One region of the Chengkuizengella sediminis genome, then DNA from elsewhere that is predicted to be linked to it. Evidence: predicted binding sites of a transcription regulator. Region 1 holds the regulator's gene; each other region holds the start of a gene.
The links. Region 1 encodes Rex, which represses fermentation and respiration genes when NADH is low (regulators of the CRP and FNR family bind a similar motif). Its sites were predicted from a motif close to TTGTGAAATATTTCACAA; they were not measured.

Region 1 (10,738 bases):
CTTTACGATCTACATTTGCGCCACCTATACAAGTAATATGTTTTTCCTTAGGTAAAATGTATGCTCGTCCAACAAGTTTTCCTTTTTTTGTAAGTGTGGAAATATAGTTTGCTACAGCAGGTCGTGATAATTCCAATTTTTCTGCTAGTTCGTTTTGAGTGATAAAAGGATTTTCTTGGATTAGATGAAGGATGCGTTGTTCTTTTTGATTCATGGTTTCACCACCTTCAGTAAACTAATTTTATGATGTTTGTTTATATTATAAACTTTTGTTTGGGTGATGGCAATCGAAGGGTAAATTTGGAAGAGTTTCAATAATCATTAATAAATTAAAGTTCTTTTTAATTGAAGAAAATATAAAATGTAAAAGTGATATTGAATGTATATTTTAGAAGCAAAATAGAGTAAATGACTTTCTTCTGTAACACTCATGATTCAATACTGATGTTCAAATTTTTTTTTAACTTTGATTATTTAAAAGCCTACTCCCTATTTATTATCAGGGAATAGGCTAATTTTAAATACATAACTTTTCAACTAGATAATTTGTTGATTGCATTTTCCATCTTTTCATCTATATCTTCACCCTGATACAAATAAAAGATAGTGACATTATTGATTTCATGCGTATATTTGTCTACATCAATGTCTGCTGAACCTAATTTTTCTTTAAATTCATCCATTCCTTTATTTCGCTCTGTCTCATTTTCAAAAATATAAATGGATAGTTCATTGTCCCCAATTGCATAGACGTTCGGAGTAACACCGTTCAATTCAAGTTGAAAGATACTCCTAGAATTCCGCTCCGCCTCTTTAAGTTTAATTCCTTCTTCCGTAAGGGTAGTTGTCACATCATCTAAAGTTAGTTCTTCTTTAATGTTGTTATTGTCATTTGTACAACTAATTAAACTCAAGATTAGAAAAATGTTCAAAACATAAAAACATAGTTTCAATTTATTCATATTTCACACTCCCGTAGATGATTTATTTAAGTTATAAATGTCTAGTTAATTTAGCTTTCCCATTTTTTGAGAAAATAATAAAATCATCTACAAAGAGTTATATTAAATGTTTATGTTAAGATTTTTTAAGCTGTAACATCATTCCTAACTTTAATTTTACAGATTGAAGCATTATTATCATAAAACTTCTTGATGGATCAAAACATAGTCAAGAACCTTAGGAAAATTTTCCTTAAAGTTCTTCTTTAACATACATTACATTTGATTATTCTATTTTATACTGTTCAAGTATTTCAGTTGCTGGCATACTATCAGGAATTTCCTTTAGAACTTCTGTTGCAATTTCTATAGCTTCTTCCTTACTTAAGCTTTCTTGAATTTTTAGTGACAAAAAAACTGTCACCACAAACGTAGATAACAGTTTTCTAAATTATCATTTTTTTATGATAACAAACGATAGGGTTTAAATATTTTCCTTCACTAAAACTCACTCATCATATTCGCTAAACGAATTACCGAAACAGAAATCTCTGCCAAGGATACCGATTCCTGTGGACGGAATTGACCATTTTTATTTTCTGTTAACAAACCTAAAGAATTTGCTATTGCAATATGCCCTTGATAATCATTTGTAATTTGTTCCCTGTCAGTAAAATCAATAAGATATAGATCTTTTTGCTCAGCCATTTTTTGCAAACCTAACGCACGTACATACCAATAGGCTAATTTTTCTCTAGTCAAAGTTTCATCTATAACAAAGGTATCTGCTTCCTCATTAATAATTTCTTGAAATACTGCTCTTTCTATAATATGAAAATCATCATGCTCTAAATTAATATTCGAGAATGTTGGTGAAACCCCCTCAGTACCTTCAATGTCATAAGGATCATTGATTGACTTGATGAGTATATTTAAGCCATCGCCAACAGTTATTGATTTACCAGGATCAATCATTTCATTTTTACCAACAGAAATAATTCTTTTCATTATCAGATAATTGATTTCTTTTTTTGCCCATGAGTGTTCTACTTCAATATTTGTTGATAATTGATCCGATGCGTAACTTCTAGGTACCCACTCTCCTTGAATAGCATCGTAAAAACTATAAACCTCTGGAGCAAAACTGATACTATAATAAGCAAGGTAAGTTTTTTCTCCTCCCACTTTATAATCGGGACTCACATCGTAAATTAATTCTAATGTCAGATTACTTTTAAAGTCAGATATCACTTTTTCTTGTGATAATGCATCTTCTGGATTTGGCCACTGAATAGGCTGATAATCATTTACATTCATTCTTATTAAGGTTCCATCTTCTTTACTTACAGAAACATCTGCACCATTTCCTTCAATCCTAATACCGTCTTTATATTGTGGAAAATGAAAAACATATTCTGTTCCGTCTCCATACCTCAAATACGTTTGATTCAAATTACTTCCATCTTCATAAAATACGAATTCATGAGTTTTAGCAGGTGCATATTTTTTAAAATATTCGATAGCTTTATCCGAGGCTTCATCAACAGTAATCACACCATTTTGTTCAGAAGAAGAACCTTGATTTCTATAATCAGTTTTATGAAAACTTAATACATCCCCAGTTTCTTTATCAAAACTTACACTAGACCCTGTGCCTGAGTTTCCAAAATAATACATATAACTCACTTCATAAGTTGAGAGACCTAAACGTTCCTCTTCGTTCACACTTTTAATGACAAGCTCAACATCCTCATCTACAGGTGCTAACAATTCTACAGCCAATTTTTCAGCTTCTTCTTTTGAAAAGTTAGTATTTTGTGAAGGAGAGTCACTGATGAATTTGTATTTTCGATTTGGCTTAAGATCATTTGTTAACTCACCATTTAATAAATAAGAACCATCTTGGGCATAAACTTTATCAAAATTAGGATTTAAACCATAGGCTAAATTTGCTTGGATTTCGTCGTTTCGATAATCCCAATCTATTAAATAAACCAATTCAAGATTGATCTCTTTTTCAACTTGTTCTTTTATCGTTTCTAAAGATGAAATGTTACTTATATCTTCGAATGTTTCTCTACCGGTACTGTTTCTATTATAGTATCTTGTAATTTCACCATCACTTTGTACAGTTATACTTCCCTGTTGATCTTGAATTGGAATTCCATTTTCTTTTATTATAATAGAAAAATGATATTCTATTGGTTCAGTTAAAGGTGACGTATTCCCAAATCGATAAGGATCATTCTCTAATTCAACATTCGTTAATTGAATAGATTGTAAAAATCCTCTAGCAATCTCTTTTGCTTCTTCACGATTTACCTTTGGTGGAAAAAGGGCACCTTGGTTTCCCAATTCTTCAGCATCATAATAATAACTTATTAGTTTCATGGATTCATCAAATTGAAAATCTCCATATATACTTTTATCTTCACTAAACCTTTTATAAAACGATATCCTATACCCTTCTTCATCATATAAAGTTTCCAACTCAAAATCTTCATCATGAATGAAATCAAATTTGTTTGGAAATAATTCTCTTACTTTACTCACAAGTTCATCTCTAGACATATCTTGATGTTCACTTAAAGTATTTGTAATTGAAGCTCCAAATGTTGTCGTGCTTGTTTCAATGATAGTTGTTTTGGTCATAGTCTCTGCGCTAATACTTGACATAAAACTACTTACTAATATTGCGAATGATAAAAACAAAACTACTAATTTCTTTTTCTTCTGCAATCTTATTACCCTCCTTTTTCAAATTTTCTCTAATAAATATTATCTTATTCATATGAAGCATTTTTCTTATTTATAAATGCATGCATAAAAAAAACCATGATTAAGGTGTAATCTCCTTATCATGGTTTTTTGTTACTTTCGACCTATATCCCAAAAACCACTTTTTTGTGATAGTTCTTTTATAATCTCTCTTGCTTTATCAGGTTCAAATGGCATTATACAAAATGCCGTTTTATATCTAACATAATCATTCGAGTGATCTAACAGCTTTTTAAATTCATCCACATATTCAGAACCATTCACATATTCTCGAATTTTATAAATAGTAGCTCTTTCTATGATGGTCTGATTAAAATCTCCAACTTCTAATGCTTCCCCGTATCTAACTGATGCGCCAACAAATTCATCCATTAATTCTTGTGGTGTCTCCATTTTTATCACCTCATACAGTCTTATTTAATTCAGTTCTTTCTTTTATGTAAAAAAAGTCGCTTAATGTTTAGTTTCCAAATATCAATATTTAAAGACATTAATATATCACTTTATGTATAAATCTTACAGAATTTAATGATGATCGTAAATAGGAAATTCGTTTCAAAATTTCAAGAAACATAATAAAACCATCCTCAATGAGTCATAATCATCATGAGGATGGTCCTATTTGATATTTCATATTAAGTGATTCGAGACTTTTGATCTATTTATTTTGCATTAATTCTCTAAACTGGTTACCATTTAAAACTTCTTCATCAATTAGTATTTGTAAAGACTGTTCAAATACAGGTTTATAATGATCTAAATCCGCACGCGTTTTTATAGTTAAGTCATCTAAAATACCTTTGCTTGTTTTTAACAAATCCTCTTTTGTCACCATATCTTGGTTCACAATACCTAGTTCAGTTAAACCTGAATAAATCATATTTTCTGTTAGATTTAAAGCTTGTTCGAAATCATTCCTTGATCCCGTGCTTCTACCTCCATAAAACATTTGTTCAGCTACTGAACCACCTAAAGTAATTTGAATTTGCTGTTCTAAATAACTCTTCGTATACAAATACTGATCTTTCTGCGGATTATGACGCACAAATCCTAGTGCTTGACCTCTAGGGGTTAATGACACCTGTGAAACGGAGCCAGGGCGAACTAATTCAGCCATAATAGCATGACCTAACTCATGAAGAGCAACTCTTTCTCGCTCTTCGTTTGTTGATTCTCGATCCGTTTTTTCACCCATCATCACCTTATCAATTGCTAAAGAAAGATGTTTATGCTGTATATTATTTTCCTTATTTCTCATCGCATAAATAGCGGCTTCGTTCATCACACTTTCTAACTGTGCACCGGAAAATCCATAAGATTCAGCTGCAACTTTATTTAAATCTACCTCTTTATTTATTGGTTTATTTTTTGCATGAATATTAAGAATATGAAATCTGCCTTTTTTATCTGGGAGATCAACTTGAATCTGACGATCAAAACGTCCTGGACGAAGCAAAGCACTATCCAGCATTTCCTTACGGTTCGTTGCTGCCATCATAAGTATACGAGGTGTTTCCGCTGTATGAATACCATCCATTTCAGTTAACAACTGATTTAAAGTTTGATCATATTCGCGATGCTGCCCACCATCACGTTTGCCTCCAATGACATCAATTTCATCAATAAAAACAACAACACTTTCCTTTTTTTCCTTGATAGCTTTCATTTTTGCTTCTTTAAACATATCACGTATACGACTAGCACCAACTCCAACATATTTCTCAACAAATTCACTTCCTGATGCTGAAACAAATATTGAATTTGTATAATGAGCTGCTGCTTTTGCTAACAATGTTTTACCTGTTCCAGGAGGTCCTGTTAGCAAGATCCCTTTCAAAGGACGAATCCCTAACTTTGCTATTTCATCTTTGTGAATTAAAAAATCTAATGCTTCTTTCAGCTCATTTTTCGCACTATCTTGTCCGCCAATATCTTCAAAAGTTAAATGTGAAATCTTAGCTTCAGAACGTTTCCGCTCCCCTTGAATACCAACAGTTCCTTTTACTTTAGTGAAATAAAACACCCCAAAGCCTAACGCTAATAATACAACTATGGGTGTCACGTTAACACCAATATATAATAAAAAGAAAATGAGAACGGGAAGAAAACCCAAAGCAATTTCTTTTCCGTATTTATTCATAATTACCAGACCTCCAGTTCCGCAGATGTTCGTGGTAAAATGATGACTTTATAATGTTCATTAAGCTTTAATTGTACATAAACATTCTGATCATCCATTTCAGTTTTCACTTCTAGACCTTCTACTTTTTGTTTTTGCTGTTCAAGTTTTAAAGGAATATCTCCATACTGTTGATTATCCATTGCTTGAGCAACATCAAATAAAGAAGATGACCACCATTGATCGATCTTGTCATTAGAATTATCTATTATGTGATATGTTACTTCACGGTTATTAATAACAGACTCACCTTCTAATTCAATCTGTTGAATGACTTCTCTCAAACTAATGTTTGGATCTATTGATAATTCAATGGTTACCTGTTCCGTGTCAAAAGTTGTATTTACATCGTTCACACCATCTATATTTGAAACAATATCTGTCATTGGATTTGTTAAGGCGTAACTATTGTATAGAGACCATCCGCCAAATAAAACAGAAAAAGAGATCACTAAACTAACTAAAATGGGTATAGGACGAAACTTCATATATACGCCTCCTTCATTAGTATATCACTTTAGTATGTACAACTAGTATATCACATTTGTGTGTGTTGCTTCGAATGTAATCTGTGGAAATAGAAAAAAAGACGTCCGATTTTCTCGGACATCTTTTATCTCATTACACTCATTGTATATGTTTCTAACCATTCACCATCTTCAAATTGATAAAAATCATAATAATGTCTCGTTCCTTTTTCATCGTCACGTTTATAAAATACTTCCCAAGCCCATTCATCTGTCCATTTTGCTGGAGTGACACGTAAAAGTTCAATATCTGGTTCATTGTTTAATATACGTTCTTTTATTTCTTCCTTAGAGATGCCATCAGAAACCAGCTCGGTATGGACATCATTTTCACTTAGCCAAACGATAATATCCTGCTCTTCTTTATTTTTACCATAAATAATCGTATAAACGTCGTCTCCAATAAAAGTATCGGTATCCATCACTTCAATAAGATTTGTCTCTGCATATGCTTTCGTTACGGCTTCATTTACTTCCGCTCGGTGTGGACTTTGAATCGTTAAATAATACCATCGCAACACTAAAAATACGATAATTAGAAATAAAAAAATGAGAACACTATATCTAATTAATTTTTGTTTTTTTAAAGATCGTTCATATTCGCGAGCCATAATTTATTTGGTCAACCTTTCAAAACAGGCATTAAATTCGTATTTAATTTTTTCCTCATCTAAAGTCAGAAGTTCTTTGTTTTTAACAAGCTGATTTCCATTCACCCAAACGTCTTCAACATCACCTGCAGCTGCTGAATATACGACATGTGATATAACATCTGATTTAGGTAATAAATGAGCTTGATTGCTATTTAGAGCGATAAAATCTGCTTTCATACCTACTTTTAACATCCCAACATCATTTAACCATATTGATCTTGCACCATTAATTGTTCCTAAACGCAACGCATCTACTGCAGGAATTGCTGTTGGATCATATGTGTTTCCTTTATGGATTAATGCAGCTAACCTTATTTCCTCAAACATATCTAAATTATTATTACTTGCCGCACTATCTGTACCTAAAGAAACAAGAACCCCTTCTTTCATTAGTTCAGGTAATCTGGCAATTCCACTTGCTAATTTCAAATTACTCCCTGGATTATGAGAAATATGAACGGAATGTTCCTTTAATATTCCAATTTCTTCATCCGTTAGATGAACTGCATGAGCTACAAGACATGGTTGATCTAACACGCCTAACTTTTGCAAGTGTGCTACAGGTCTTAAACCGTACTGCTTCTCATTTTCCAAAACTTCATGTTGTGTTTCTGACATATGTGTATGAATGGGCAGTTGAAGTTCTGACGCAGCCTGTACAATTTTCTCTATAAACTCTGGAGTGCAAGTATAAGGAGCATGAGGACTCATCATCGTTGTAATTCTTCCGTCCGCTTTTCCATGCCAATTTTTTGCAAATGTTTTTGCTTCGTTTAACTTAGCATCTTGCACTTCCTTCCCACCAAAACCGATCATCCCTCTGGTTAAAGAAGCCCTCATACCTGAAACTTCTACTGCTTGTGCTACTTCATCCATGTGATCATACATATCTACAAAACAAGTTGTTCCACCTTTAATCATTTCCAAGATGGATAATTGAGTGCCCCATCTCACTTCTTCGTTTGTAAACTTCGCTTCCATAGGCCACATATTATCCTCTAACCATACCTGAAGCGCCATGTCATCCGCATAACCACGTAATAATGACATTGCCGCATGGTTATGTGTATTTACTAATCCAGGCATATAGATGCGATTAGAACCATCAATTATCTGATCATAGTCATTTTTACCTTCTGGTTTTTCTTTTCCAATATACTGAATAAGTTCATTTTCAACTACCATATAACCATCTTTTATCGTTTCATGTCCATTCATTGTAATAAATGTTCCATTTTTAATGAGTAATTTCATTCTTGATTCCTCTTTTCAATTCAATACATCCATTTAGATTCTTTTATGTTTCCATTTTCACTTTCTTATGTATTAATTATAAACGTTTACGTAACGATAAAGTCAAATATGAATGTTGCTTATGATTCATTTTAATAAAAGAAAAAATGGCAACAAGAAGAACGAAGGTAGCCACTACACTGCCTTCAGCACCGAATAATCCACCATTTATAAATTCTAGACCTTGAGTATGGTTTTTAATCAATGAATTCACTTCATTTCCTGAAACTTCAAATCCAAAAATATTTCCCTGAAAATAATTCCAAGTCAAATGTATCCCAATTGGCATCCAAAGCCCACCGCTAACTTCCCTGCTAACCGCAAGTAATACACCAGCTAAAAATATATTGATCAGCGGAATTGGGGAGTCAAATACAGATAAATTTAACATATGTAATCCTGCAAAAATGAAACTTGAACTTAGTATAGCAGGCCATGCACCATAATGATATTTAAACAACCCTTGCAAATAACCTCTACAAAACAGCTCTTCATTTACAGCAGTTAAGATAAAAATCACTAATGCTAAAGCTAACTGAAACCACAATTGAGAATCAGAACGTACTGATTCAATCGTAATCCCACCCAATATCCAAATCATTAAAAATGAGATAGACATTAATAATATCCCTATTAGTGAACCAAAAAAAAACTGCTTTCCCCAATCACTCTGCTTCCATCCCATAAACCACTTCTGTTTTTTTTCAAATATTATATACATCAAAATAGCTGCGGATATAAAACCAAGAGCTTGAGGTATATACAAGACTAAAACAATCATCGGCTCTTTTAAGTTAACAGAACCCGCGATAGTTTCAAGGGCTACGGGATCATTGGATATTAAAACATAAAGACTTGTGGAGATTATTGTATATATAAATGTTATGAATAATGCCAATAATAAGCTTAATAAAACCTTACCAATTACTTTTAATAATGTATTATTCGTTTCTGACATAGGATGTTCCATCACCTCAGTTTGGATTGGATCTTATCTTTCTAAGATATCATCATTTCTAGTCTAAATAATATGCTAAGCTATGAAGCTCAGTTGTAAAATCTGCATGATGCACTTTAATTTCTGGAGGAACCTTTATAATTTTTGGTGCAAAGTTTAAAATGGCTTCAACACCAGCTTTCACAAAAGCATCCGCTACATTTTGTGCTTCACTGGCTGGAACAGTGATAATGCCTATTCTGATCTTTTGTGATTGAACGGTTTCTGTAAGCTCGTTCATTGGCTGAACGATTAAATTGTTAATTTTGCCCCCTACTTTTTCAGGGAAATCGTCAAATACAGCCGTGATTTTCATATTGCTCTTTAAATAAATATTATAATTACACAGTGCATGACCTAAATTACCTGCACCAACTAGTGCAACATGATTTGTCTGATCTAACTTCAATATCTGTTGAATTTTTTCAATAAGATAAGGTACATCATAACCGATTCCTTTTTTCCCAAACTCTCCAAAGTAATTAAGATCCTTACGTATCTGGGCAGGGTTCATACCTAATTTCTCTCCAAAATCTCTAGATGATACAGTTTGAATATTTCTAACATGTAATTCATTTAAAAACCTTAAATATATCGGGAGTCTTCTCACAACTGCTTCAGAAATTTTTTTCATTTCACACAACCTCTTTTCCTACTTCATCAATCCAAGAACCATTCTTGGATTCGTGGCACCATTTGCTCTGACTTCATATGTTCGATTTTAGGTTTTGGAAGTGAATACAGAAAATGTTTACCATATTGTGTATGAATAACTCGGGTATCATATATAATGACGACACCTTTATCTTTTTCAGTGCGAATGAGTCTTCCAAACCCCTGTTTAAACCTTATGACTGCTTGAGGAACAGAATACTTCATAAACGGATTTTGCTTTTTTTCCTTTAAATAATCACATTTTGCCTCAACAACAGGATCATTCGGAGGCTGGAATGGTAATCTAACAATGACCAAACAGCTAAGTGCTTCACCTGGAATATCTACACCTTCCCAGAAACTGCTTGCACCTAGTAATATACTTTTATCACTTTTTTGGAACATACGTGTTAATTTACTTCTGTTTCCTGAATCTACACCTTGACCTAATATTTGAAAACCTTGCGGTTTTAAAACCTCCTTTAGTTTCTCATATACCTGCTTAAGCATTCGGTAGGATGTGAATAATACAAGCATTCTACCTTGTGTTTCTATAGCTACTTCAACTAAAGAATTTGTTAAGCTTTGTATAAAATGTTCATCTCCATCAGCACCTCGAATAGCTGGAAAGTCTCTTGGTATACAAACTAAGGACTGATCTCGATAATTAAAAGCTGTAGGAAGCTGAACAGCACGAAGTTTTTCATTTTTCAAAT
Region 2 (10,738 bases), on a different contig from region 1:
TTATAAGTTTAGCAATTTTTGCTCCGTATATAACACCTGAAGGCATTAATGAGCAAAAACTAGCGGATCGATTATTGCCGCCTTCAAGTGAACACTTGTTAGGAACAGATGATTTCGGAAGAGATATTTTATCACGTGTAATTCACGGAGCTCGAATATCACTGTGGGTTGGATTCGTTTCAGTTATAGGATCTATTGTGGTTGGTTGTTTACTGGGAATCTTAGCTGGTTATTACGGGAGATGGGTGGATACTCTCATTTCTAGATTTTTTGATATTATGCTTGCCTTTCCTAGTATGTTACTAGCCATTGCGATTGTTTCAGTATTAGGTCCTTCATTAAGAAATGCACTGATAGCGATAGCTATTATTAATGTGCCTAATTTTGGCCGCTTAATTAGATCAAAAGTTTTAAGCATCAAACAAGAAGAATATATTACAGCGGCTAAAGCAATTGGGATGCGAGATCGTAGAATTTTATTTCGTCATATTTTACCAAACAGTATGGCTCCAATTATTGTTCAAGGTACATTAGCTATAGCAACTGCTATTATTGAAGCTGCTGCTTTAGGTTTTCTGGGGTTAGGAGCAGAACCTCCAAATCCAGAGTGGGGAAAAATGTTAGCAGATTCAAAGGAGTATTTAGTACAAGCACCTTGGACGATGTTCTTCCCAGGGATTGCAATCATGTTAACTGTACTTGGCTTTAATTTAATGGGTGATGGATTAAGAGATGCTTTGGATCCAAGAATGAAAAACTAAATGTAGCTTTAAAAAATGTAATGTTACTATTGTTGGTGTTTGATATATTATGTTAAGATAACAAAAAAGCATCACCATTAACGATTGTGGAGGTATTAATTGGCGTGGCTCAAATATCCAGGCAAGACAGTGGAGTAACATTACAATCAAAATCGAAATTATTTATTTTAGCTTTATCTATATTATCACTTGCTATTTTTGTATCTTTGGTATATTCAGTAAATATAAATAAACCTTCAATTCTTGATATACAGGTTTTAGAATGGGTGGAACAACATGCCCCCAGTTTTTTATCAAGCTTTCTAACTCTTTTAACTGAAGCAGTGACCTATTGGTCAATTCCGATCGTAGTGTTGCTAGCAATGATCTGGTTAGGATGGAGGAAGCGAGATTTAATAGGTGTAATAATTTTACCTCTTGCTGTTGCAATAAGTGAGATTTTAAAAGGATCAATTAAAGATTTTTTTCAAAGACCTAGACCTGAAATAAACGCAGCAGTTGATGGAACAGGTTTTAGTTTTCCTAGTGGACATGCACTTGTGGGACTGGTGTGTTATGGTTTAATAGCTTATTTTTTAGTGAAGTATACAAAAAGAACAATAAATAAATGGATTATTTCTATCATATTTGTTCTGTTGATAGGTTTGTTAGGTTTTAATCGGATTTATTTCTCTGTACATTATTTTACTGATATTATGGCGGGATATTTCTTGGGAATTACAATTGTATGTGCATCTATTTTTATTTATGAAAGTGTAAGTGAGTTGAAATTTAGGAAAAAGAATTAACTAAATACGGCTAACAATACCGCCTCTGGCGGTTTTTTGTTTTACTTTAAGAATATCACGTGCAATTCCTTAGTTGACACTCAATTTACTTATGTGAGTGATTTATTAATATTTTTTTTAATTCAGGTTCATTACTTAATAGATCATTTAGTGTATAGTGATCTAATATTTCCAGAAATGCATCAAGTGCCTCGTTTAATACATTCTTTAGTTTACAGACTGGACTTATTATACAAGAGTTATTTTCCTTATCAAAACATTCTACTATGTTAACTCTATTCTCAGTTTGTCTAACGACCCAACCAATATTGATATCTTTTGGAGCAGAAGCAAGTTTAATCCCACCACCTCTTCCTCTAATGGTATGGATCAATTTTAACAATCCTAATTCATATACTACTTTCATTAAATGATTATTAGAGATTCCGTAAGTTTCTGAGATCTCCTTTATATTACTTATTTTGTCTTCAGGTTGAGTCGCTAAGTAGAGGAGAACCCTTAGGGTATAATCTGTATAGTTTGTTAATCGCATCTTTCCATCACTCCAATGAACTTTGTTATTCTATTATACCTTTAATTGTCATTAGAGTTCTAGGGGCAAAGAAGTTGAGCAACTGATAAATGCTCAACTTCTTTGCTTTAGTAAAAAATAATATGAAAGTGTTCAAAAAATTGTAACTTAAAGATGTATTCTATATACATGTTTTAGATTATGCTTAAAGGAGTAAAAAAATACATCTTTTAACAGGGGGAACCGTTATGAATCAAGACACAATAAATATTATTAAATCAACAGTGCCAGTATTGCAGGAACATGGAGAGGAAATTACAAGTCATTTCTATAAGATTATGTTTAGTAATCATCCTGAGTTATTAAACATTTTCAATCATGCCAATCAAAAACAAGGAAGACAACAAAAAGCCTTGGCTGGGTCCGTATTAGCCGCAGCTGCCAATATAGATAATTTAGAGGCTATTCTCCCTATCGTGAAAACAATAGGACATAAACATCGAAGTTTAGGAATTAAACCCGAGCAATATCCGATTGTTGGTAAACACTTGTTATTAGCTATAAAAGAAGTATTAGGAGATGCTGCTACTGATGAAATTATGAGTGCATGGGAAGAGGCTTATGGGGTCATAGCTGATGTCTTTATTTCAATTGAACATCAAATGTACGAGGATGCAAATCAACTTAATGGAGGTTGGAAAGATTTTAGAAAGTTTGTGGTTTACAAAAAAGTTGAAGAGAGTAAGGTGATCACTTCTTTTTATTTACGATCAGAGGATGGTAAATCCATTTCAAGCTTTCAACCTGGTCAATATATTAGTGTAAAAATGAATATAGAAGGGAAGAAAAATACGCATATCAGACAATACAGTTTATCTGATTCCTCAGATAAAAATTATTACAGAATCAGTGTGAAAAGAGAATTAGGGGTTGAAAATAAACCTGATGGTTTAGTGTCAAATTATTTGCATGATCATGTGAATGAAGGAGATATTGTGCAAATAAGTGCACCAGCAGGAGATTTTGTATTAAATTCAGAACATGATTTTCCAATTGTTCTCATTAGTGGTGGAGTTGGTCTTACTCCTATGATTAGTATGTTAAATACGTTAATTGAAAAAGAGCCAGAACGCCCAGTTTATTTTATTCATGCAGCAATTAATAGTGAGTTTCATGCTTTTAGAGATCATGTTCAGCAGCTTGCAGCAAAACATAATCAGTTAAAATCATTAGTTTGTTATCAAGCTCCTACTGAACAAGATAAACAAGCAAATGGTTTTGAAAAAGAAGGTTTTATTGAAATGGCATGGTTGAAGAGCATCCTGCCTTCACATCAAGCTGATTATTATTTCTGTGGTCCAGTACCCTTTATGAAGGTCATATATGAAGGATTAAATAAGTGGGGAGTAGATTTACAACATATACATTATGAATTCTTTGGACCAAAAGCAGAAATTGAGAAATAATTAATTTTAAAAAGAATTTCATATAAAAGCCTTGGGTTAAGTATATATTACAAACCTAAGGCTTTTAACACTTTAAGAATTTAAAAATATTTTGAAAAAAGTTCTTTAGAAAAAAGAAGGAAAATGTTATTTAAAGTATTCAATTAATTCATCTTCTGAGGTATCTAAATTTAGCCAAACGTCAATCATTGTTTTTACTTTGGTATATTCTGTTTCACTAACATGGTCGTACCAAATTTTTTGAGGGTTATCATTAGAAGCAATACCTTTCAACGAGTATGTGTGAATTTGCGGATTTTCAGATTTTAAATATAGGTTAGTTAATTCTTTTATCATGTTAGGTTTCATATCTGTTTTTAAGTTTTCACCTACAATTCCGATGACATCAAATACTTTCGTTATATTTGTTAGTTTTTTTGCTTCATCTAATATAGCGATAATAACTTCTTGATGGCGTTCCGTTCTTCCAAAATCACCTTGTGAATCTGAACGAAATCTTGCATATTTTAATGCTTCTTCTCCAGTGTAACTTTCTTTACCTCCAACAACGATAATTTCAGCTCCTGAATCTGTATATTTTATTAAATCTTTTTCTACTTTCAGGCTTATACCACCTAATGCATCTACAAGCTGAGTAAAGCCATAAAAATTTATTTTTGCGTAATTTTGAATGGAGATATCAAAGTAATGTTCAACTGTATCTTTTGCAAGTTTCACTCCTCCAAAAGCGAATGCATGATTAATTTTATCTTTTCCTCTTCGACCTGGTATCTCCACGTAAGTATCTCTAGGTATAGATAGTAGTAACACTTTAAGGTCAGATGGTCTTACGATGGATAGAATCATACTATCTGATCGACCTTGCTCTTCTCCCCTTGCATCTTCTCCTAAAAGTAGTATCGCAAAAGGTTTAGTGTTTCCAATTGTCACCTCATTTTCTCCTTCATTTTTCTCCTTTAATTGTACTTGTCTTGGAAACAGCTGAAAGCTAATAAATCCGGGATTATTTATTTGATTCGTTTGAACATTTTCATCTAACTCTAAAATATTTTCTTTTTCTGTCAAAGGTTCATATGATTGTTCTAATATGTCCTCAAGATGCTGTGCAAAAAACCAATTAAATGCCATTAGTTTAATTGTGTTTTTTAGAAAAAAACTGGAGGTGATAATTAACAACACAGCAACTACTATATAAATGTACTTCTTTTTCATGGAAAAACTCCTAAAAATCGATTTCGTATTCTTTATGTTTTCCGTTTATCAGAAAAATATAAAGTAAGTTTACACGAATTGTTTTCAGAAGTTTGTCAAAGCTTGTGCTATTCAAAAAAAAATTTAAGTAGAAGATATGCCATTTTTGTCGAATTGGCCAATTTTGAAATTTATGTGAATTATTTCACAAATATAAAAGGATTCAAATAAAGCAGACAAATAAATTCCATATTTTGTTCATTCGATTGGTACATTATTCTTTATTTCCAAATGTTACATTGAAGCTAAGGAAATATTTCTTACAAGAGGGGTGAGGGGATGTTAAAAAAAATGAAGGCGCTTGATAAAAGATTAATTTTATTTATAGGTATCATGTTGGGTCTTATATTTACGATAGCAAGTGCAGAAACATTGCATTATACTGATTCTGCCGAGTTTTGTTCAACATGTCACCCTATGGATACAGCTTATAGCAGTTTTTCAGATTCAACACATGCGAATTTAGATTGTAATACATGTCATGCACCAACTGATAACTTTGGAGAGAAGATATTGTTTAAATCAAAGGCAGGATTACATGATATTTATATGAATACGCTAAATGTTGATGAAATTCCAGATGTCATTCATGCAAAAGCTGCAACTGTTGAAGTCGTTCAAGAAAACTGTGTATCATGTCACGAAAATTCTATCAATAATGTAAGTCATGATGTCAAAGGTACATGTGTTGATTGTCATCGTCAAGTGCCTCATGGAAAAAAAGATAAAAATAAATCTGAGCAATTATATGAACCAGGAACGTATAACATTAAAGGTTTAAAGGACTAGGAGGGAATGAAAATGATGGTTAATTTGAAACGTTTGTTTCTTTTTTGTACTATTTTGATTTTGACAGTTTTAGTGTCGGCTTGTCAATTAAATACAGAAGGAACATCTGAAGTAGCTCTAACAGGTCTTTCTCCTGATGAAATTAGTAATGAAGCTTTTGAGAATCTTTTTCCTCTTCATTATGCTAGTTATCAAAGAAACTTAGAGATGGAAGATACAAGGTTTGGAGGTTCCGTTCTTGCATCTAAGTTTGATCATAATAAAGAGCCATATGCCCCTATATTATTTAATGGTTACGGATTTGCTAAGGAATATAATGAAGACCGTGGTCACATTTATGCAGTAGAAGATAACATTTCAATTGCAAGAATTAATGATAAATCAATAGGTTCTTGTTTTACTTGTAAAAGTACTGCCGTTCCAAGTATGATAGATCAATTTGGTGATGAGTATTGGACTAAAAATTTCCGAAATGAAATTATCCCATTAGCAGAAGAAATGGGACATTCACCGATAGGATGTTCAGATTGTCATGATCCTGAAACGATGGAACTTCAAGTGACTCGCCCTATGTTTGCTACAGCAATGTTAGAAAAGGGCGAGGATATATCTAATCCAACATTAAATGAAATGCGTACTTATGTTTGTGCGCAATGTCATGTAGAATATTATTTTGAACCGGAAAATAAAGCTGTTACGTTCCCTTGGTCAGAAGGTTATCAACCTGAGGAAATGTTTGAATACTATGAAACCATTGCAATGGAATCTGGGTTCTCCCAAGATTGGATACACAATGTCTCAGGTGCACCAATGTTAAAATCACAACATCCTGAGTATGAGACCTGGGCTGAAGGTACACACGGAAAAGCAGAAGTGACCTGTTCTGACTGTCATATGCCATATACTCGTGAAGATGATAGAAAAAAAATTACGAGTCATTTCTGGACCTCACCTCTAAAAACAGTTGAACAATCTTGTCGTACTTGTCATTCTGATCAAACAGAAGAGGAGTTAAAGGGCAAAGTTGAATCGATTCAGGAAATGAGTAAAGATGCATTGGATAAAGCAGGAGATATTTCGATAACCTCACATTATTATGTGAACAAAATGATTACATCAGGTGTATCAGAAGATAAAATCAAACAAGCGCAGGATTTAGTAAGAAAGGGACAATGGTTCTGGGATATAGTTTCTGCTGAAAACTCAACTGGTTTCCACAATCCTCAAGGTTCAATGGATGCATTAAAAACATCCGTAGAAGCTTCGAGTGAAGCGATTATTTTAGCAACTGAGGAGCTTGTGAAATTGGACGTAAACATAAATGAATTAAAAAAAGAAATCGAAAAAGTTAAAAAAGCTGTTTATGACGAACCTGATAATTTCAAGAAAAATGAACATGCAACCAACGATTATTTCCCTCCTCAAAAAAAATAGAGAAGGACACAGATTAAAAAAGCATTTTACTTTTATTTCATAGTAGAATGCTTTTTCCACACTAATTGTAGATCAATGTATAACGAATATGTCTGTGAAATTTATCACATCTATTTCAACTGATTTAGTAAAATATGTATGTTTTTTTACAATGACTCCAATTGTATATCCATACTAATTTTTATCGAATACAATTTATATAAGGAGAATTGAAAAGTTATCAAAGAGGTGAAGTTTATGAAAAAGAATAAAAAGATGCTCATAGGTTTTAGTACAGTTTTTGTTGCAATTCTTATTTTATTAATTGGAGCTACAACAAAAACTAGTGGGTCTGAGCTTACTTTACAGGAGATTATACAAGAGCCTCATAAATTTCAAGAACGTTTTATTATGACACAGGGTGACTTAATAGAAAAGTCTATTCAATGGAATGCTGACCTAATTGAACTGAGTTTCCAAATAGAAGATGAATTCGGGAATGTGTTATCCGTTGTCCATCAGGGTGTTAAACCAGATAATTTCAGTGAAGATGTGATTGTGATTGTTGAAGGTTTTGTTCATGATGATGGTACCTTCAATGCAGAGAAGGTTCAGACGAAATGTCCTTCAAAATATGAAGGAGAAGAATACGATCCTGAGTTACATGAAAAAGAGATGGAATAGACAGTGATTCACAAACAGTAGTGTTCATGAAATGAGGGTATATTATGCATAATATCGGAGATCTGACAATCTATTTGGGTTTAGCTATTTCTATTTATTCATTCATTGCATTCATTGTTGGAGTGATAAAACAAGATCAAAAATGGGTGAATAGTGGCAAAAATGGAGTCTTGACATTATTTCTTCTTACAAGTATAACAGTAATTCTTCTATTATATGCCCTAGCAACCAGTCAATTTCAATTTAAATATGTATCCATGTATACAAGTAGTGATTTACCAATCGTATATAAACTTTCAGCTTTATGGGCAGGTAATGCGGGATCACTATTACTGTGGACATTTTTATTAACGATGTACACTGCAATGGTTGCATTTTCTAATAAAATGAAAGGAAATCCGATGGTTCCTTATGTTTCTACAATTATGTTAGGGAATGCAATCTTTTTTTATTTTATTTTAGCAACGACTACAAAACCATTTGAACTTAACGACTTGATTCCTTCTGAAGGTAACGGATTAAATCCAATGCTACAGGATCCAGGTATGATTATTCACCCCATTACTCTCTATTTAGGTTATGTAGGTTTAGCTGTTCCATTTGCTTTTGCGATAGCTGCGTTGATTTTAAAAAACGTAGATTCCTTTTGGATACGTATGACAAGACGGTGGACTTTATTAGCATGGTTGTTTTTAACTCTTGGGAATTTATTGGGAGGATATTGGGCTTATTTGGAGTTAGGCTGGGGTGGATATTGGGCATGGGATCCAGTAGAGAACGCATCATTTATGCCCTGGTTAACGGTGACAGCATTTCTACATTCCGTCATGATACAAGAGCGAAAAGGAATGTTAAAGGTTTGGAATTTGTCTTTAATTATATTGTCTTATGCCCTAACGTTGTTCGGTACATTTTTAGTACGAAGTGGTGTCTTAACTTCTGTACATGCTTTTGGAGATACAAATTTAGGAACTTACTTTCTAATTTTTATGGGCATAGCTGTTATTTTTGCAATGTATGTCATGATGAGTAGGTATCATTTACTAAAAAAAGATAGCGATTATTTTGAATCTTTTCTTTCAAAAGAAAGCAGCTTTTTAATTAACAATTTAATTTTAGTAGGTGCAGCATTTGCCGTATTTTGGGGCACGATATTCCCACTAATTTCTGAGGCAGTAAGAGGTACTAAAGTAACAGTTGGCGTACCGTTTTTTAACACTGTAATGTCTCCGATATTGTTGGCATTGTTGTTTATCATGGCCATTTGTCCACTAATTGCTTGGCAAAAATCAACAATAAAAAACTTACAGAAGAATTTTTTAATTCCAGCATTGTTAACTTTCATTGTTGCGGTCCTTTTATTTACTTTGGGGATAAGAACTACATATCCTATCATCGGATTTACTATTGTTGCATTTATGTTGTTCACACATATTTCTGAAATATACCGTGGGGTTAAAGCAAGACGTTCTGTTACTCTAGAAAGTTATCCAATAGCACTCATTCGCTTAATCTCAAAAAATCGTCGGCGTTACGGAGGTTATACCGTACATTTTGGAATTGCATTGATTGCCATAGGTATTATAGGTTCACAGAATTTTAGTGTGGAGTCTATGAAAACTGTTGCTATCGGTGAAAAGATAAACATAGCAGACTTTGAGATTACATATGAAAATTTAGCTCAAAAAAGTGAAGGCCTCAACGATATCATATTTGCTGACTTAAAAGTTCAAAAGAATGGAAAACAGTTGGGTTATATTCAACCAGAAAAAATCTTTTATGGTAATTGGCAACAACCTTCAACTGAAGTTGGGATGATAAGCAGTTGGCAAGAAGATCTATATATTGTGATAAGTGCATGGGAAAGAGACTTACGTGCAACTTTTGTGGTTCGTGTTAATCCGTTAGTAAAATGGATTTGGACTGGTGGAGTTGTAGTAGTCATTGGTACATTATTTGCTATTTGGGGGGGCAGACAAAATCAAGTCATTCCAAGATATCGTGGAACTCAAAGAAAAGTTACTTGAGGAGGAAGATGATGAAAAAATTCGTTTTTTTGCTCATTTTCTTATTACTATTATCAGTTAACGTGATTTTTGCAGAAGAAGATTTTGATTATAGTTCTAAAGAATTTCAATCCATTGTGAGTATGTTGTCTATGGAAGGTCATAGCGGTGATGATTTAGCAACTTGTCCTGTCAAACAAACTTATTACAATGAAGTTGCAGAATTAATGGCACAGGGGAAAACCAAAGATGAAATTTTAAATGATTACGTTGATCAGTTAGGGGAAGAAGCTTTAGCAGCCCCAATTAAAACGGGTTTTAGTCTCACCGCATGGATCACCCCATTTTTTTTATTGTTTGTAGCAACATTTCTAGTTTATTTCTTAATTAAAAAATGGGTAAGGCCAAATCAAACTAGTGACTTAAATCGAGAATTTATAGATGAAACAGAAAATGAAATCTTATTATCTGTTATTGAGAAAGAACGGAAAAAGTATTTTTAATGCATGTTCAAAAAGTTCAGTTTTTAGCACCGAGAAGGTGGCTTAAGCCAATGTTTTCGGGGTCCCCGAAAAGTATTAGGACTATACTCCAAAGCATTTCTTCACTTTTTGGGGTAAAGCAAGTGTAGTGATTGGTTACATGAGCACCGGACTTCAAAGTTGAAAGTCAGATTCGAAGTCGAGCAGACCTCCTGGTGATACTTCGTGATCACTACTGAAAATCAGCCACTTCCATGTGACTAATGTAGTACCAGCACGTCCTGTGCTGGCAAAAGGGGACTTTTTGAACAACCTCTATTAGGATGTGAGAAGGATGGAGTTTATAGTAATGCTAACAAGTGCTCTCATGATCATTGGATGTTTATATATGGTTTTATCTCCTTTTTTTCATCAAAAGATATTAACAAATGTAGATTTAAAAAAATCTTCCGATAACGAAGTGATAAAAAAGGAATTTTATGCAACTTTAAATGAGATTGAGATGGATTATAAAATGAATAAATTGTCAGAATATGATTACAAACAATTGAAGAAAGAGGTTGAATTATTTTTTATAGAACTATTAA
Region 3 (10,738 bases), on a different contig from region 1:
CTAATCAATGGAACAGTGACCGAATCTTCAATCCAATGTTAAAGGAAGACAAACGAAGCGAATTATATTTTGGCTGGAAAAAGGCAGTTAAGGCAGCTATGGCATTTAAATAATTGAAAATGTATGGTATTATATATTTAAGTTAATAAATAGGTTGGAGATCAGGAGAGACCACATAACATTATGATTTAATTCATAGTGTGTGTGGTCTTTTTCTATTTTCTAGGAGGGACAATATGGATAATCTATTTTCGAGCTTGAACAGGCATAAAAAACTAACTGAAATGAGTCAGGAAACACAGGATTTACTAATTATAGGTGGAGGAATTACAGGTTGTGGAATTGCATTAGATGCAGTCACAAGAGGGATGAAAACAGTACTAGTTGAAATGCAAGATTTTGGGGCTGGAACATCAAGCCGCTCTACAAAGTTGGTTCACGGCGGACTAAGGTATTTAAAACAATTTGAAATAGGAATTGTTAATGAAGTTGGCAAAGAACGTGCTATTGTATATGAAAATGGACCTCATGTAACTACTCCAGAATGGATGTTGTTACCGATTCAAAAAGGTGGTACTTTTGGCAAGTTCAGTACTTCAATCGGGTTAAGAATATATGATTATTTAGCTAAAGTGAAAAAGTCAGAAAGAAGGAGAATGTTATCTTATCAAGAAACTTTGGAAAAGGAGCCTTTACTTAAAAAAAAGGGGTTAAAAGGCGGAGGATATTATGTTGAATATCGCACTGATGATGCCAGGTTAACGATAGAGGTAATAAAAGAGGCAGTTAAGTATGGTGCAAATGCAGTTAACTACACAAAAGTTGACAACCTGATTTATGATGACAGCGGAAAAGTGACGGGTGCTCAAGTCCGTGAAATTGACTCAGGAAACGTGTATAAAATTTATGCTAAAAAGGTCATTAATGCAACAGGTCCATGGGTAGATAACATTCGTACAATGGATAAATCGATGAATAATAGAAAATTGCTTTTAACTAAAGGGGCACATTTGGTGATTGATCAAAAAGTTTTCCCTTTAAAACAATCCATCTATTTTGATACGTCAGATGGTCGTATGGTGTTTGCAATTCCTAGAGATGGAAAAACCTATGTTGGCACTACAGATACAGTTTATTCAGGGGATACATCAAATCCGCAATTGACTATGGAAGACAGAGATTACATTTTAAGCGCTATTCATAATATGTTCCCTGCTGTTAAGTTATCTGAGAAAGATTTTGAATCTAGTTGGGCGGGTGTTAGACCGTTAATTTATGAAGATGGGAAAAAACCTTCCGAGATATCCCGTAAGGATGAGATTTGGCAATCTGAATCTGGGTTAATCACTATAGCTGGCGGGAAATTAACAGGTTATCGGAAAATGGCTGAGACGGTTGTTGATCTAGTAACAAAACATTTTAGTGATATAGAAAGGAGAACTTTCTTAGAGTGCAAAACCAAACAATTACCTATCTCTGGTGGAGATGTAGGGGGAGCAAAGCATCTAACATCATTTATAAGTGAAAAGGAAAAGGAATCACAAAATTATGGCTTTACAAGAGCACAAGGAGAACATCTCGCTCGCTTGTATGGTTCTAATGTAGATAATTTATTTAAATTAGCTGAACAATATAGAAGCCATCATCAATATGATATTGATTTGCCGTTGGATATATTTGTACAGCTGTTATATGGAATTCAATATGAGATGGTCACAAAACCTGTTGATTTTTTTATTAGGAGAACTGGAGCACTACTTTTCAATATTGATTGGGTACGAAAATGGAAGAAGCCTGTTATTGAATATATGGCGTCAATTTTTAATTGGTCTTCTGAACAGAAGTCTCAACATATTAAAGAACTAGAGAAACAATTACATGCCGCTGAATTTCCTCAAACAAGTTAAACAACCACTGAAAATAATAAAACCTTCAATTTCACTCTTTGTTAAGTGATGTTGGAGGTTTTTACATAAAGAAGAGCTTAGATTCTTTACAAATCTAATGCATTTGTGACAAAAATCACAGCCTTATAAAACCCCTGATTCTATAATTAATTTATAAACAAACAAGTTTAACAAATAATAAATAGATTGAACCAATATTGAGGAGGAGTGGAACTCATGTCTATGAAAGAGAAGAAAGTTCAAGAGCAAGTTTCAGCAAAACAAGAAGTTGATTTATTAGTACAACGTGCTAAAAAGTCACAAGCAGAATTTTTAAAACTAAATCAAGAGCAAGTGGATCATATTGTCCAACAAATGGCATTAGCAGGATTAGATCGTCATATGGTATTGGCAAAAATGGCTGTTCAAGAAACTGGAAGAGGTGTTTATGAGGATAAAATCACCAAAAATATTTTTGCTACAGAATATATATACCACAGTATAAAGTATGACAAAACTGTAGGTGTAATTGAAGAAAATGCTTATGAAAATTTTCAGAAGGTAGCTGAACCGGTTGGTGTGATTGCAGGAGTTACGCCTGTTACAAATCCAACTTCAACAACGATGTTTAAATCTCTAATCTCAATTAAAACAAGAAATCCTATTATTTTTGCATTTCATCCTTCTGCACAACGGTGCAGTAGAGAGGCTGCAAAAACAATTCTTGAAGCAGCTATTCAAGCAGGTGCACCTGAACATTGCATCCAATGGATTGACAATCCTTCATTAGAAGCAACTGGATTATTAATGAACCATCCTGAAGTGGCGTTAGTTTTAGCAACTGGAGGATCTGCAATGGTCAAAGCAGCATACAGTACTGGAAAACCTGCACTTGGTGTAGGACCTGGTAATGTTCCTTGTTTCATTGAAAAAACAGCAAATATCAAACAGGCAGCTACAGATTTAATTCTTTCTAAATCTTTTGATAATGGTATGATTTGTGCTTCTGAACAGTCTGTGATTATTGAAGAACCCATTTATCAAGAAACTACCAAATTTATGAAGGATATGGGCTGCTATTTTCTAAATGAAGAAGAAACTGCTAAAGTATCAAAATTAGTAATTAATCCTGAGAAATGCGCAGTTAATGCTGTGATAGTAGGTCAATCTGCTAACAAGATTGCTGACATGGCAGGTTTGAAAGTGCCGAAGGATACAAAAGTTTTAGTTGCTGAATTAGATGGTGTTGGTGATAAATATCCATTGTCAGCTGAAAAGCTAAGTCCGGTTTTAGCTTGTTATAAAGTGAAGAATGCTAAAGAAGGTATACTACGTGCAGCAGAAGTAGTTGCTTATGGTGGTATGGGTCACTCTTCTGTTATCCATTCTGGAGATCAAGATGTTATTAATGAATTCTCAGCAGTATTGCAAACAGGTCGTGTCATCGTAAATTCACCATCTACACATGGAGCAATTGGAGATATATACAATACTAACCTTCCATCTTTAACTCTTGGTTGTGGAAGTTATGGTAATAATAGTACAACATCTAATGTTTCTGCGGTGAACCTAATCAATGTTAAAAGAGTGGCACATAGAACAGTAAATATGCAATGGTTTAAAATACCAAACAAAATTTATTTTGAAAAAGGTGCTACTCAATATTTAGCTAAAATGCCTGATATCACAAGAGTTATGGTAGTTACAGATGAAATGATGGTGAAGCTTGGATACGTTGAAAAGGTAGAATATTATTTACGCAAAAGACAAATGCCTGTTCATATTGAGGTTTTCTCAGATGTCGAACCTGATCCATCTGTAGACACAGTCGAACGAGGTACAGCGATGATGAATAGCTTCAAACCAGACTGTATTATCGCACTTGGTGGCGGTTCTCCAATGGATGCAGCTAAAGCAATGTGGTTATTTTATGAATATCCAGATACAAACTTTAACTCTTTAAAACAAAAATTCTTAGATATTAGAAAAAGAGTTTACAAATATCCACGTCTAGGTAAAAAAGCAAAGTTTGTAGGGATTCCAACAACGTCAGGAACAGGTTCTGAAGTGACTTCATTTGCTGTTATTACAGACAAAGATCAAGGGAATACAAAATATCCATTGGCGGACTATGAATTAACTCCCGATGTTGCAATCATAGATCCAGATTACGTGTTGAGCTTACCTAAAACAGCAGTTGCAGATACTGGAATGGATGTTTTAACGCATGCAATTGAAGCTTACGTATCTGTGATGGCAAACGATTATACAGATGGATTGGCAATGAAAGCAATACAGCTTGTGTTTGAACACCTTGAAAATTCTTATAAAGTAGGAGACGCATTATCTAGAGAAAAAATGCATAACGCTTCTACTATCGCTGGAATGGCTTTTGCGAATGCCTTTCTTGGCATCAACCATAGCTTAGCTCACAAATGGGGCGGTGAATTCCATACAGCACATGGTAGAACAAATGCGATATTATTGCCGCATGTCATTAGATATAACGCGACTAAACCTACTAAATTTGCTTCATTTCCGAAATATGACCATTATGTTGCTGATGAAAGATATGCTGAAATTGCGAGAACGCTAGGACTACCTGCAAGTACGACTGAAGAAGGAGTTCATAGTTTAATTAATGCGATTCGCAAGCTGAATAAAGCATTAAATATTCCAGAGAAATTTAAAGATGTAAATGTGAATCCTACTGAATTTGAAGCAAAAGCAAACTATTTAGCAGATCGCGCTTTTGAAGACCAATGTACAACTGCGAATCCTAAAATGCCATTAGTTACTGAATTAGCTGAAATATATAGAAAAGCGTATTATGGAAAGTTTGAATAAGTTTATGTAACACTTTAAGAATTTTTCTCAGGTGGACAATTTGCTCCACCTGAGAAAATCCTAGCTAAGCTGTCTTGCAAACTTTCTAATGTTTGTTGGTTATCCTCATTTGCAATCTTAATTTGCAAAGGATAGTTAAGTGATAGATGTAAAAATAATAGGAGGTGTTTTTCATGTCTATGGTTGAAAAAGAATTAAAACAGACAGATACACAGTTAGATGCTTGGAGAGGTTTTCAAACTGAAAAATGGGATAAAAAAATGGATGTAAAAAACTTTATTGATTTAAACATTACTTCTTATGAGGGTGACGAGCAATTTTTAACAGCTCCTACTACGGATACAAAGGCTTTATGGGACATTATAAGTGAATTAACTAGAAAAGAGCTGGAGAATGGTGGAGTATTGAATGTCGATGTAAATACGCCTTCTACCATTACTTCACATGGACCTGGCTATCTTGATCAGACAATAGAGAAAATTGTGGGTTTACAAACAGATGAACCTTTTAAACGTTCAATACAACCATTCGGTGGTGTGCGAATGGTCAAGGATGCATGTGAAGCGTATGGTTTTAAACTACCAGATGAAATCTTCAAAGTATTTACAGATATTCGTAAAACGCATAACCAAGGTGTTTTTGATGCGTATACAACAGATATGAGGAAAGCGAGAAAAGCAGGGATTATTACGGGATTGCCTGATGCCTATGGAAGAGGGAGAATCATTGGTGATTACAGAAGAGTAGCGTTATATGGGGTTGACAAACTAATTGAACAAAAACAAAAAGAGCTGCTTCAATTAGAATTGGATGTCATGAATGAAGAAGTTATCAGAGATCGTGAAGAATTAAATGAACAAATACGTAGTTTACACGAATTGAAACAAATGGCAGAACATTATGGGTATGAAATTTCTTTACCTGCAAAAAATGCAAAAGAAGCGATTCAGTGGTTATATTTCGCCTACTTAGCTGCAATAAAGGAACAAAATGGAGCTGCGATGAGTTTAGGCCGTGTATCCAGCTTCCTAGATATTTATATTGAAAGAGATTTACAAGAAGGTACGCTAACGGAAAAAGAAGTTCAAGAATTAGTTGATCATTTTATCATGAAGTTACGTATTGTGAAATTTTTACGTACGCCAGAGTATAACGAATTGTTTAGTGGGGATCCTACTTGGGTTACTGAATCTATTGGAGGAATGGCACTTGATGGAAAAACAAGAGTAACAAAAAACTCTTATCGTTTCCTTCATACTTTGTATAATTTAGGTCCAGCACCTGAACCAAATTTAACCGTTTTATGGTCAGAAAAACTTCCTGAGAATTTTAAGAACTATTGTGCAAAAGTTTCAATTCATACGAGTTCCATCCAATATGAAAATGATGATCTAATGCGTCCTCACTATGGTGATGATTATGGAATTGCTTGCTGTGTTTCTGCGATGCGTATCGGTAAACAAATGCAGTTTTTTGGTGCAAGAGCAAATCTTGCAAAATGTTTGTTATATGCAATCAACGGTGGAGTTGATGAAAAATTAGGTATTCAGATAGGACCGGAATATACACCCATTATTTCTGAGGTTTTAGATTATGATGAGGTTATGAAAAAGTTTGATGACATGTTAGAATGGTTAGCAAAATTATATATGAATACATTAAACGTTATTCATTATATGCATGATAAATACAGCTATGAACGCATCGAAATGGCATTACATGATCTTGAAATTGTACGAACGATGGCTGCTGGCATCGCTGGTTTATCTGTTGTGACCGATTCATTAAGTGCAATAAAATATGCGAAAGTAAAACCGATTCGTAATGAAAAAGGAATTGCGATCGATTTTGAAATCGAAGGTGACTTCCCTAAATATGGGAATAACGATAACCGTGTAGATTCCATTGCTATCTCACTTGTTGAAACTTTCATGAATAAATTAAATAAACATCAAACTTATCGTGGAGCGATTCCTACGATGTCTATATTAACCATTACTTCTAATGTAGTGTATGGTAAAAAAACAGGCACTACACCTGATGGACGTAAAGCAGGAGAACCGTTTGCACCAGGTGCAAATCCTATGCATGGGAGAGATACAAAAGGTGCACTAGCTTCTTTAAATTCTGTTGCTAAACTGCCTTATGAATACAGCTTAGATGGAATTTCAAATACGTTTTCAATTATTCCAAAAGCTTTGGGCAAGGAGGAGCCAATTCGAAAGCAGAACCTACATGCATTATTAGATGGATATATGATACAGGGAGCCCACCATTTAAATGTAAATGTTTTTGATCGACAACAGTTAATTGATGCGATGGAGCACCCTGAAAAATACCCACAACTAACAATAAGAGTTTCTGGATATGCTGTAAACTTTGTGAAGTTGACAAGGGAACAGCAGTTAGATGTCATAAACCGAACGTTCCACGGTTCAGTATAAAGGATATATTTAACTTCTAGGAAGGATGAGAGATGATGAGCACGACGGGTCGCATACACTCACTAGATACATTTGGAACCGTAGATGGTCCAGGCATAAGATTCGTGCTTTTCATGCAAGGCTGTGCGCTTCAATGCCAATACTGCCATAATCGTGATACATGGGATAGAAACAAAGGAGATATAAGGAAAGTTGAGGATATATTATTAGAGATAGAACTTTATATTCACTATTATAAAAGATCTAAAGGAGGTATAACGGTTACAGGTGGAGAACCGACTTTACAAGCTTTATTTGTTAAAGAGTTGTTGGAAGCTTGTAAACAACGCTGGGATCTTCATACTGCTTTGGATACCTCTGGTTTTAATGATCCTAAAAAAATTGAAGATTTGTTAAAAGTAACTGATTTGCTTTTAATAGATATTAAAGAAATGGACGATGAAAAACATAAAAAGTTGACTGGTCAGTCTAATGAGAGAATTTTGAAGCTCATACAATACGCTTCGGACAACCATAAAAAAATGTGGATAAGACATGTACTGATTCCAGGAATTACTGATGATTATAACGATTTATATGCACTTGGTGCCTTTATTGGCAAGTTAAAAAATGTAGAGAAGGTAGAGATTCTGCCTTATCACAGAATGGGTGTATTTAAATGGCAGCAATTAGGTTTTTCATATCCATTAAAGGGAGTTAGAACCCCATCTGATCAAGAATTGAAAAGAGCAATTCAAGTAGTTGAAAAAGGGATGGCGGAGCTCTCTCTCCCTATAATATAATTTAAATTCGACAGATTTCAATAGGGCAGTCAGGACAAGAGACGATGGCTTTTAAATCATTTAGCTTGTGGATGGTAATGGTTCCATTTTTCATGCTGATGATTCCATCGTCTTTATGTTTGTTTAAAAGTCTATTTACACTTTCTCTTGTTGTACCAATTAAATTCGCTATATCGGTATTCGTCAATTTAACATCTAATACGATTCCATCTTCAGTTAACCTTCCATAGGAATTACTTAATCGTATTAATGTAGAGGCTAAGGCTCCACTTTTTCCAAATAATAACAAGTCTCGAAACTTAGATTCTGTTTTTCGATGCCATAAACTCATCCATTTCAGAAATTCTACAGCAAAATCACCATGCTGATAAATGAGCATTTCCAAATCACTATGCTCTATCATCCCAATATTACAATTTGTTAATGCTTGAGCAGAATAGCTGAAGTTCAAATCACCAACTCCACCAAACTCACAAAACATATCTCCCTCTTGTAGGATATACAAAATGAGTTCCTTGCCATCATCCGTTAGTTTGTATATTTTTACTTGACCTTCATTTATATAAAATAATTTCCTAGCTGGTTCTCCCTCACGAAACAAATATTGTTGTTGTAAAAAATGATGGGAGTACATTACACTTTTTAATCTATCAACATTTTCATCAGATAAAAATAAAGATATTTGACCTGAGGATTTACAGTTTAGAGTAAGATGATCCATGTTTGAACACCCTCCTGGTTCATAATCATATCGTTTAGAATGTGCTCTCATTCATATTATATAACTTTTTCAACAAGATTGCTGTAAGAGTTTTGAGAAACTAAGAACAAGTACTTTTTCTATTTTAGGTATGTGCACATTTTCTTTGAATTCCTGTACATATCAATAGAGGATGACATATGTTACTAAATAAACGTAAAGGGAGGTTTTGGAATGAAAAAAAAGCGGAATCGTAATAAAAAAATGAAAAAGATAGATCCCTCAATAAATGAATTAGTGTGGTTGGATGAAGAGAAAATAGATTCCTTTAGAGAGAATATACCCATCCATGACATAAGCTGGTTTCCTGATTTTCAATTTTTAAATCAAATTCCACAAAAATCATCAAAAAAAAAGAAAAAAGTAAAAAAAAATAAACCTCTGATCTATACGAATCCATTTGAATTTAGTTTTGAATATAATAGTTTTGATGATGAAGAACCGACGATAACTTATCGTGATAAAACCGATAGCAACGTTGATGATAAGCAAAATGAACAACTCAAAACGATCCATCAATATAACAATACTGAATTTAAATTGAATATTGATGAAAAAAGTACAGAGATGTTCATTTTTTTTGATACTCCATTTAAAAATACGGATTATGTTCTTGTAGCTATGACAGATTGTTCAAATTGTTTTGCAGCACTAAATGAAAAAACTGCGGAATACGCAGTTATTGATATTGTTCTTATTGAAAATAATAATGAAGAACGAGATGAAGAAATAGAACAACATGGTTTCTTATCTTGGATTGCCATAGGTGAATCGTAGTATTATTGAATCAAAAACAGGATGTTCTTCATTTTCTAGGATTCAAATTCCATTTTACCAATAAACCAGCATAAACTAATCCACCACCAAAACCATAAAGTAACAAATGGTCTCCATTTTTGATTTTATTTTGGTTTAGACCTTCTTGAATAGATAATGGAATGGTTGCAGCAGAAGTATTTCCACAATGTACAAGACTGTACAGTGTTTTTTCAATTGGAAAATCACTTCTTTGGCATATAGATTCAATCATTCTTAGATTTGCACTGTGAGGAATAAACCAATTCACATCTTGTAAACTGAAATCTGTATTTTCTAAAACTTTTAACATTCCTTTAGGCACATGATTTACCGCCCATTTATATACCTCACGACCGTTTTGGACTAAAAAGCCTTCATTTTTAAGATCAACCCCATTTAAATTGTTGGATAATCCTGTTTGATATAAGTGGATTCCTCCATCACCATTGGAACCATTGTAGGAAGAAATGAAACTAGGCTGTTTTTCATCTCTTTCTACCATTACAGCGCCTGCACCATCTCCAAATAAAATACAGGTTGAACGATCTGTATAATCAGTTATTTTAGATAATACATCTGCACCGATAACAATAATTTTTTTGTGGAGACCAGCAGTGATTAGCCCATTTGCAACTTGCAAGCCATACGTAAAACCTGCACATGCAGCTCTAAGGTCAATGGCTCCTGTTTTTTTTAACTGAAAATGAGCTTGAAGTCTACTCGCTGTACTAGGAAATGAAAAATCAGCGGTACTTGTAGCTACAATAATTAAATCTGTATCTTCAATATCCACCTCATAACTTTCCATCATATTCTTAATGGCTGCGATACATAAATCACTTGTGTATTCTTTATCTGCAGCTATGCGTCGCTCTTTAATTCCAGTACGTTTTACTATCCATTCGTCATTAGTATCCACGATTTGTTCTAAATCATGATTTGTAAGTACTTTTTCTGGTACATAAGATCCAATAGCAGAAATTCTTGCTTTTGAATTCATATTTAGGTTGCTCATTACAATTAACCCCTCTTTTATAAAATAAATATATTGTTTAGAAAAATCTGAATATCTTTAAGTATTAGTACCTAGTGCTAATTATGAAGATAAGGGTTTGATTTGTCAATGTACTACAAAATTCATAAAAAAATATGATATTAACTTTTCAGGAAAGTACAGTACGAATTACCAAAGCATTCTATGTTTATTTTTCAGCTAAAAAA

Region 2: EPK97_RS03495 (cytochrome c3 family protein) is a predicted target of Rex. The motif match lies at 4,911-4,928, and genes of this name have one in related genera.
Region 3: adhE (bifunctional acetaldehyde-CoA/alcohol dehydrogenase) is a predicted target of Rex. The motif match lies at 2,011-2,028, and genes of this name have one in related genera.

What each region holds. Positions count from the first base shown of each region.
Region 1 is NZ_SIJC01000002.1:379,525-390,262, reverse strand. It holds gene EPK97_RS06425 (carbohydrate kinase) at 1-214, opposite strand, end outside; gene EPK97_RS06420 (hypothetical protein) at 534-962, opposite strand; gene EPK97_RS22130 (hypothetical protein) at 1,228-1,353, opposite strand; gene EPK97_RS06415 (YcdB/YcdC domain-containing protein) at 1,443-3,680, opposite strand; gene EPK97_RS06410 (hypothetical protein) at 3,813-4,112, opposite strand; gene EPK97_RS06405 (AAA family ATPase) at 4,378-5,859, opposite strand; gene EPK97_RS06400 (cation transporter) at 5,862-6,386, opposite strand; gene EPK97_RS06395 (cell wall elongation regulator TseB-like domain-containing protein) at 6,512-7,036, opposite strand; gene EPK97_RS06390 (amidohydrolase) at 7,040-8,332, opposite strand; gene EPK97_RS06385 (CPBP family intramembrane glutamic endopeptidase) at 8,409-9,329, opposite strand; gene EPK97_RS06380 (redox-sensing transcriptional repressor Rex) at 9,388-10,002, opposite strand; gene dinG (ATP-dependent DNA helicase DinG) at 10,029-10,738, opposite strand, start outside.
Region 2 is NZ_SIJC01000001.1:704,594-715,331, reverse strand. It holds gene nikC (nickel transporter permease) at 1-761, shown strand, start outside; gene EPK97_RS22325 (phosphatase PAP2 family protein) at 866-1,549, shown strand; gene EPK97_RS03510 (Rrf2 family transcriptional regulator) at 1,635-2,081, opposite strand; gene hmpA (NO-inducible flavohemoprotein) at 2,309-3,526, shown strand; gene EPK97_RS03500 (LCP family protein) at 3,653-4,738, opposite strand; gene EPK97_RS03495 (cytochrome c3 family protein) at 5,057-5,566, shown strand; gene EPK97_RS03490 (ammonia-forming cytochrome c nitrite reductase subunit c552) at 5,582-7,000, shown strand; gene EPK97_RS03485 (cytochrome c maturation protein CcmE) at 7,238-7,663, shown strand; gene EPK97_RS03480 (heme lyase CcmF/NrfE family subunit) at 7,708-9,690, shown strand; gene EPK97_RS03475 (cytochrome c-type biogenesis protein CcmH) at 9,702-10,172, shown strand; gene EPK97_RS03470 (hypothetical protein) at 10,486-10,738, shown strand, end outside.
Region 3 is NZ_SIJC01000019.1:15,147-25,884, forward strand. It holds gene glpK (glycerol kinase GlpK) at 1-113, shown strand, start outside; gene EPK97_RS20665 (glycerol-3-phosphate dehydrogenase/oxidase) at 237-1,907, shown strand; gene adhE (bifunctional acetaldehyde-CoA/alcohol dehydrogenase) at 2,124-4,733, shown strand; gene pflB (formate C-acetyltransferase) at 4,907-7,177, shown strand; gene pflA (pyruvate formate-lyase-activating protein) at 7,213-7,959, shown strand; gene EPK97_RS20685 (Crp/Fnr family transcriptional regulator) at 7,961-8,680, opposite strand; gene EPK97_RS20690 (WIAG-tail domain) at 8,894-9,496, shown strand; gene EPK97_RS20695 (ketoacyl-ACP synthase III) at 9,525-10,517, opposite strand.